DNA from 2 places in the Amycolatopsis sp. cmx-4-54 genome. Region 2 is predicted to be linked to the other one. Evidence: predicted binding sites of a transcription regulator. Region 2 holds the regulator's gene; the other holds the start of a gene.
What was found. Region 2 encodes HspR, which represses chaperone genes until heat shock. Its sites were predicted from a motif close to ANNTTGAGTNNNNNNNACTCAANNT; they were not measured.

Region 1: ACLJQ7_RS24200 (adenylate cyclase) is a predicted target of HspR. The motif match lies at 1,551-1,575, and genes of this name have one in related genera.

The regions. Positions count from the first base shown of each region.
Region 1 covers NZ_JAEBEJ010000007.1:175,626-179,027, reverse strand. Annotated here, with positions in the region: gene ACLJQ7_RS24215 (hypothetical protein) at 1-78, shown strand, start outside; gene ACLJQ7_RS24210 (hypothetical protein) at 104-535, opposite strand; gene ACLJQ7_RS24205 (hypothetical protein) at 532-1,467, opposite strand; gene ACLJQ7_RS24200 (adenylate cyclase) at 1,576-2,544, shown strand; gene ACLJQ7_RS24195 (hypothetical protein) at 2,547-3,402, shown strand, end outside.
Region 2 covers NZ_JAEBEJ010000002.1:592,271-595,672, forward strand. Annotated here, with positions in the region: gene grpE (nucleotide exchange factor GrpE) at 1-232, shown strand, start outside; gene dnaJ (molecular chaperone DnaJ) at 266-1,438, shown strand; gene ACLJQ7_RS08070 (heat shock protein transcriptional repressor HspR) at 1,444-1,872, shown strand; gene ACLJQ7_RS08075 (DUF305 domain-containing protein) at 2,078-2,674, opposite strand; gene ACLJQ7_RS08080 (lytic polysaccharide monooxygenase) at 2,671-3,402, opposite strand, start outside.

The DNA of each region.
Region 1 (3,402 bases), on a different contig from region 2:
TGCGGGAGCGGGCCGAATGATCCGGTGACGAGTTGCTCGACCGAGGACGAGCGGCAAATCGAAGCGACGCGTTTCTGAGGCTCGGGCGGCGAACCGCGCCGTTTCAGTCCTCGCGACGCCGCTTGCCCACGTCCAGCCGGTACAGGACGGCGCCCACGATCACCATGCCGAGGAGAAGGAGACCCAGCGCCCCGCCCGCCGAGACCTTCCACACCAACGGCGATCTCGACGCGTAGGCGAATCCGTCACCGGCGAAGACCGTGTCTCCCGCCGCGATCTCCTCGCCCAGGATCCGGCCGCCCCCGGCACGGCCGTCGGCGAAGCGCCATTTCCCGGAGCAGTAGGGGGTTTGGCCGTTCACCGCGGATCCCTCCGAGGTGCATCCCGAGATCTCGGTGACCGTGACGTCCTCGCCGGCGCTCAGTTCACCGATGCTGGAACCGAGGAAGCCCCCGACGATTCCGAGGAACACCAGAAACGGGAGAACGATCGAAAGCGTCAGGGAACGACCGCCGGATTTCCTTTCGGCGGTCATCGGAGCCTCAGCAGGACTTCGCGGTCGAGTTCGCCGACGAGAAGGTACTCGGGCCGATATCCGGGCGGGACCACGAAACAGACGAGACCCGTGGTGCCGTCGAAAGCGCCGGGAGCACCCGCGCAGTCCTTGACCCGTTCCGGCTCACCGTGTTCGTCGGCCGACAGCGCCAGTGCCGTGCCACCGAGGCGGGACGCCTCGATCCGCAAGGTGAGGACGTGGAATCCGCTCAACCACGCTTCGGCTCCTTCGGGCGGCCCGGGCCTGCTGTCGAGCACACGCACGGCCGCCTCCCCGGAGACGGCGGTCTGTCCACGGGCGAACACCGGCGGCGGTCCCCATAGGTCGCGCCGGAGTTCCCAGAAATTCGGGACCGGGCCGGCCGCCTTGCCGTAGGCCGTCCCGCCGAACCCGACCGGCGTCAGCACGACGAACGCGGCGAAGGCCAGCCCGGCAAGAAAGGGCAGCGCCTTTCGCGCGATCCCTGGTCTCGCCACTTTGACCAGCACGATGGCCGCGAGCGCCAGCAGCGCCCAGCCAAGGGACATCGCCGTGATCTTCTCCCAGGGATGGTGGGCTTCCACGACGTCGGTGGCCCCGCGCACGGACAGAACCCGGTCCGTCACCGACGAAAGCCGGGCGACCACTGGATCAGCAAGGCCGAACACGTCTCGTGTCGGCACTTCGATCGCGCGGCCGTCTTCGGCGATCGCCAAGACCTCGTAGGTGGTGTGCGGGCCGTTCTGTCCTTCGGTGGTCTTGGAGTTCCACTCGGAGATCACGGCACGTACGTCGTAAGTGCCGGACAGCCCTTCTACTGACCATCGTCCGGCGAAGGCCGCGATGGCCCCCCAGACGATCCCGATCACGAACGCGATGATCACCGCGTTCGTCCGCTGCCCGTCTTTCCGATCCAGTTCCCGGAAGACCACCAACACCCCCTGCCCGGCTCGGCCAGCCTATGGGCCGAGGCCGCCGCGCGGCACGGGATTTGTACCCACCCCTTGCGATCCGAAGTAAGAGTCGTCTAGACTCAAACTATGCTCACCAGGGAAGACGCCGTGACGATGATCGAGAACACGGTCGACGCGGCCGCTCTGTTCGCCCGCCATCGCTACCGCGAGCTGGCGGCCGTGCTCCACCCCGACCGCAACCCCGGCGACGAGCGCGCCCACCGCGCCGCCGCCACCCTCAACCGCCTCCACGACGACTGGAAACGCGCCGGACGCCAGACCGTCACCACGGCGACGTCGGCGTACACCCTCACCTCGCCGTACGCGGTGGGCAGCGTCGCGACGACCTACCGGACCACCGGGCCCTATCTGGTGAAACTCGTCCGCGACCCGGTGCTCAACCCGCTGATCCACGCCGAGTGGGCGGCCCTGCGCACGCTCGACGGCTTCACCGAACGGCACCGATGGCTGCGGCCCTATTACCCGCGGCTGCTGGACACTTCGGGTCCGGTGGCCAGGGGCGACCGCGCGTTCAGCGTCCTCGATCCGCTCGTCGACGGGTTCGTCACCCTCGCCGACATCGGGAAAGCCTTTCCCGGCGGGCTCGACGGCCGCGACTACGCGTGGATGCACCGGCGCCTCCTGCGGGCCGTGGCGGGCGCCCATCGCGCGGGTGTCGTCCACGGCCACCTCACCGCGGACAACGTGCTCGTCCATCCCGGACAGCACGGCATCGTCGTCGTCGGCTGGTCCTTCGCCGTCGAAGACGGTGCGCTCCCGCTCGCGGCGGACAAGTCCGTCGACTATCCGCCGGAAGTCCACAAAGGACTACCGATGACCGCGGGCACCGACGTCCACATGCTTCACCACATGATGCTGAACCTCCTGGCACCGAACGAAGTTCGCCAACGCGAGTTCGCGATCTGGTGCACACAGGAGGCCCCGGCACAACGACCCGACGCCGCCGATCTCCTCGACGAGTACGACGCGCTGCTCGACGACCTGTACGGCCCCCGCACCTTCCGACCCTTCACCATCCCCGAGACAGGAGCCTGACCATGGGACACGGACACTGGGACGACAACGCCTACGCCGCCGCGAAGACTTTCCGGCGGGCCAAGGGCGAGGACGACTTCGGCTACACCGCCGATCTGCGCTCCAGACCCGCGAAAGACTGGAAGGTCGCACCCGCGCTCGACCCGCTGAACGCCGTCCGGGAATGCCGGGATTCGGCCGACCACAGCGATTCGACGCCGATCGCGGTGCTGTTCGACGTCACCGGCTCGATGCGCCGGGTGCCACGGGTCATGCAGGGCAAGCTCGGCAAACTGCACGGCCTGCTGAAGCGCCGGGGCTACTTGACCGACCCGCAGGTCCTGTTCGGCGCGATCGGCGACGCCGACAGCGACCGGGTTCCGTTGCAGGTCGGGCAGTTCGAATCGGACAACCGGATGGACGAGCAGCTGCGCACGATCTTCCTCGAAGGCGGTGGCGGCGGGCAGAAGAGCGAGTCCTACGAACTGGCCGCCTACTTCATGGCCCGGCACGTCGTGACCGACGCGTGGCAGAACCGTGGCCGCAAGGGGTATCTGTTCATCATCGGCGACGAGCTGAACAAGCCGGCGCTGGAAGCTCGCCACATCCGCCGGGTGATCGGGGACGACGTGCGGGAGGACATCGACCCGGCCTCGGTCTACCGGGAGCTGGCCCGCAAATGGCACGTCTACTTCGTGCTGCCGAACCAGTCGTCGTACTACAACGACCCGGAGATCGGCGAACACTGGAGCGGTCTGTTGGGCCAGAACTTCCTGAAGCTCGACGATCCCGGCGCGGTGTGCGAACTGATCGCGGCCACCATCGGGCTGGAAGAGCGGGTCGTCGACGTCGACCGGGCGCTCGCCGATCTCGCGGACG
Region 2 (3,402 bases):
CGACCCGAGCGTGCACGAGGCGGTCCAGCACAGCACGTCGCCGGACGTCACCGGGCCGACGGTCACCACGGTCATGCGCCGCGGTTACCGCTTCGGTGAACGCGTGCTGCGCGCGGCGCTGGTCGGGGTCACCGATCACGAGCCTGGCGGCTCCACGACCGAACCGATAGACCAGCCCGTCGGCGGCGAGCTGCCGCTCGAGGGCGAACTTTTCGATGAGAACAACCGCTGATCGGCGATACGGCGTGAAAGGAGGAGACGTTCGGTGAGTGCACGGGAATGGATCGGTAAGGACTTCTACCGTGAGCTGGGCGTCTCCTCCGACGCCACCGCGGACGAGATCAAGAAGGCCTATCGCAAGCTGGCCAAGGAGAACCACCCCGACGCCAACGCGGGCAACGCGGAGGCCGAGAAGAAGTTCAAGGCGGTCTCCGAGGCGTACGGCGTTCTTTCCGACACGTCCAAGCGCAAGGAGTACGACGAGGCTCGCCGCCTCTTCGGCTCCGGCGGTCCCGGCGGCTTCGGCTTCCCGGGTGCCGGCGGTGGCAGCGGCGGTTTCGACGTCGGCGACATCTTCGGCCAGGCGGGTCAGCAGCAGGGCGGCTTCGGTGGTCTCGGCGACATCCTCGGCGGTCTCTTCGGCCGCCGCGGCGCCGCGGGTGCCACGGCGAACCGGCCGCAGCGCGGCTCGGACGTGGAGACCGACGTCCGGATCGACTTCGTCGAGGCGGTCAAGGGCGCGACCCTGCCGTTGCGGCTGTCGAGCCCGGCGACCTGTTCCACCTGCGGCGGCAACGGCGCGAAACCGGGGACTTCCCCGAGGACGTGTGCGACCTGCCAGGGCAGCGGGCTGGTCAGCCGGAGCCAGGGCGCGTTCGCGTTCTCGGAGCCGTGCCGTGACTGCCGCGGCCGCGGCACGATCATCGACGACCCCTGCCCGGAATGCGCGGGCGAGGGCATCAGCACCCGCACCCGCACGCTGACCGTGCGGATCCCGCCGGGCGTCGCCGACGACCAGCGGATCCGGCTGGCGGGTCAGGGCGAACCGGGCCGTGGCGGCGCGCAGCCGGGCGATCTGTACGTCCGCGTGCACGTCGCTCCGCACGCGGTGTTCGGGCGCAAGGACCTCGACCTGGCGATCACCGTGCCGGTGTCCTTCACGGAACTGGCCCTCGGCGGCACGATCACCGTGCCGACGCTCGAGGGCAAGGTCTCGCTGAAGGTGCCGGAGGGCACGGCGAGCGGTCGCGTGCTCCGGGTGCGCGGCAAGGGAATCGCGAAACGCGACGGCTCGCAGGGCGATCTGCTGGTCACCCTGCAGGCGGCCATCCCGGCCAAACTGGACGACAAGGACCGTGAAGCGCTGGAGGCCTACGCGGAGGCCATGGCCGATCACGATCCGCGACCGGAGATCACCGAACTTCTCGAAGGCAGGTGAGCACGATGTTCGGCGGGCTGCCGCACGGTGCGGACGAGGACACCCCCGTGTTCGTCATTTCGGTGGCGGCGCAGCTTTCCGGCCTGCACGCACAGACCCTGCGGTCCTACGACCGGCAGGGTCTCGTGTCGCCCGGCCGGACCTCCGGTGGCGGACGGCGTTACTCGATGCGGGACATCGCGTTGCTGCGCGAAGTGCAGCGACTGTCCCAATCCGACGGTGTCAACCTCGCGGGCATCAAGCGGATCATCGAGCTGGAGAACCAGGTCGACGCCCTCCGCGCGCGGATCGCCGAACTGACCGAGGAGCTCACGGCGGCGTACGTCGCCGCCGAACAGACGGCCGCGGCCGTGCACGCCTCCTACCGCAAGGATCTCGTTCCGTTGCGGCAGCAGACGGCTCTCGTGGTCTGGAAGCCCAAACGCCGCACCTAGTCCTCTAAATGCGAGTCGACGCAAGGTGGCGGGTTGCGAAAGCCACTTTCGCAACCTTCAACGTTGCGAAAGTGGCTTTCGCAACGTCGACGGAGGCAGGAGTGAGCGGTCGGCCCACGTGGTCACCGCCCCCTGTCCCGAGGGATCCCGCGCTACGCCACCGCCCTGCCCTTCGTGACTGAACGCATTTAGAGGACGAATTGCGTCATTGGCCGGGCACCAGGGTCCGGATCTGCTGTACCTCGCCGGTGCGCGAGTCCATGATCCGCTGGGCCAGCGCCTTCGCCTCCGGGTTCTTGCCGTCCTTCAGTTCGGTCCTCGCCAGCGCGACGCCGTTGTGCTGGTGCGCGACGAAGATGTCGGCGAAGTCGAGGCTGAACTCCGGACCGTCCTTTTTGGACAGTGCTTCGAGCAGTCCCTTGTCGGTGAGCCCGTCGCCACCGTGATGGTGGTGCGCGTGCGGGTCCGCCGAGCCCGTATCGGGTTTGCCCCAGGCCTTCAGCCAGTTCCGCATGTCGGTGGTCTCGGTCTGCTGTGTCGCCTCGATGGCGGCCGCGAGATTCGCCAGCTCCTGCCTCTGCCCCTGCTTGGCCTTCACCAGTTTGACGATCTCCACGCCCTGGTCGTTGTGGGCGATCATCATCTGCAGGAACATCACGTCGGCGTCGTTGTACCCCGCGGACGCCCCCGCCGACTGGGGGACCGGGGAGATCGGCGCGCCGGCATTGGGGGGTGAGCCGTCGCCGGACCCGCAGCCCGCGAGGGCCACGAGACCGGCGACGAGTACGAGGGCCAGTTTCACTGCCGTGTCCACAGTGCGGGGGTGTTCGGCGGCTCCCAGCCTTGGATCGCCGTATGCGCCAGCTGGCACCGGTAGGTGGTGCCGCCGTAGGTCACCGTGCTGCCGACCGTGTAGGCCGTCCCGGCCGCCCAGGTGCCGCCGGTGGGCGGGTTGGTGGTGCTGGACGGCGGGTTCGACGTCGTGGGCGGGTTGCTCGTGGTCGGCGGGTTGCTGGTGGTCGGCGGGTTGCCGCCGCCGATCTGCAGGTCGATGCAGCTGTAGAAGGCCATCGGCGTATCCGCGATGTTCCAGATGGCCAGCACCTTCTGGCGGCCACTGAAGCCGTTCAGGCTCACCGTGTGCGACGTCGGGTCCTTCGGCGCGGAGTTGTTCCCGCTGATGTCGGCGATCTTGGTACCGCCGATGTAGTACTCGTAGTTCGTGGTCCGGTGGTAGGCGGTGAACCTCCAGTTGAAGGTCACGCTGTTGCCGACCGACGCGGCGGGCCACGGCTTCGATTCGTCGTTGAGCTCGGCGAATCCGGGAAGACCACCGTTGCAGCTGCGGAGCCCCTTGGGGCCTTCGACGCTCTGGGGTTCGTAAACGATGGCACCGCAGCCCGACACCTTGCCCTGGGCGCAGTTCGCCTGGCGGCTGGGCGGGGACAGCACGTAGCCGTGGGCGCTGGCCACCTGCGGGATGGCCACGATGGCGATCGGGGCGAGGATCGCACCGGCGGCGGCTGCCAC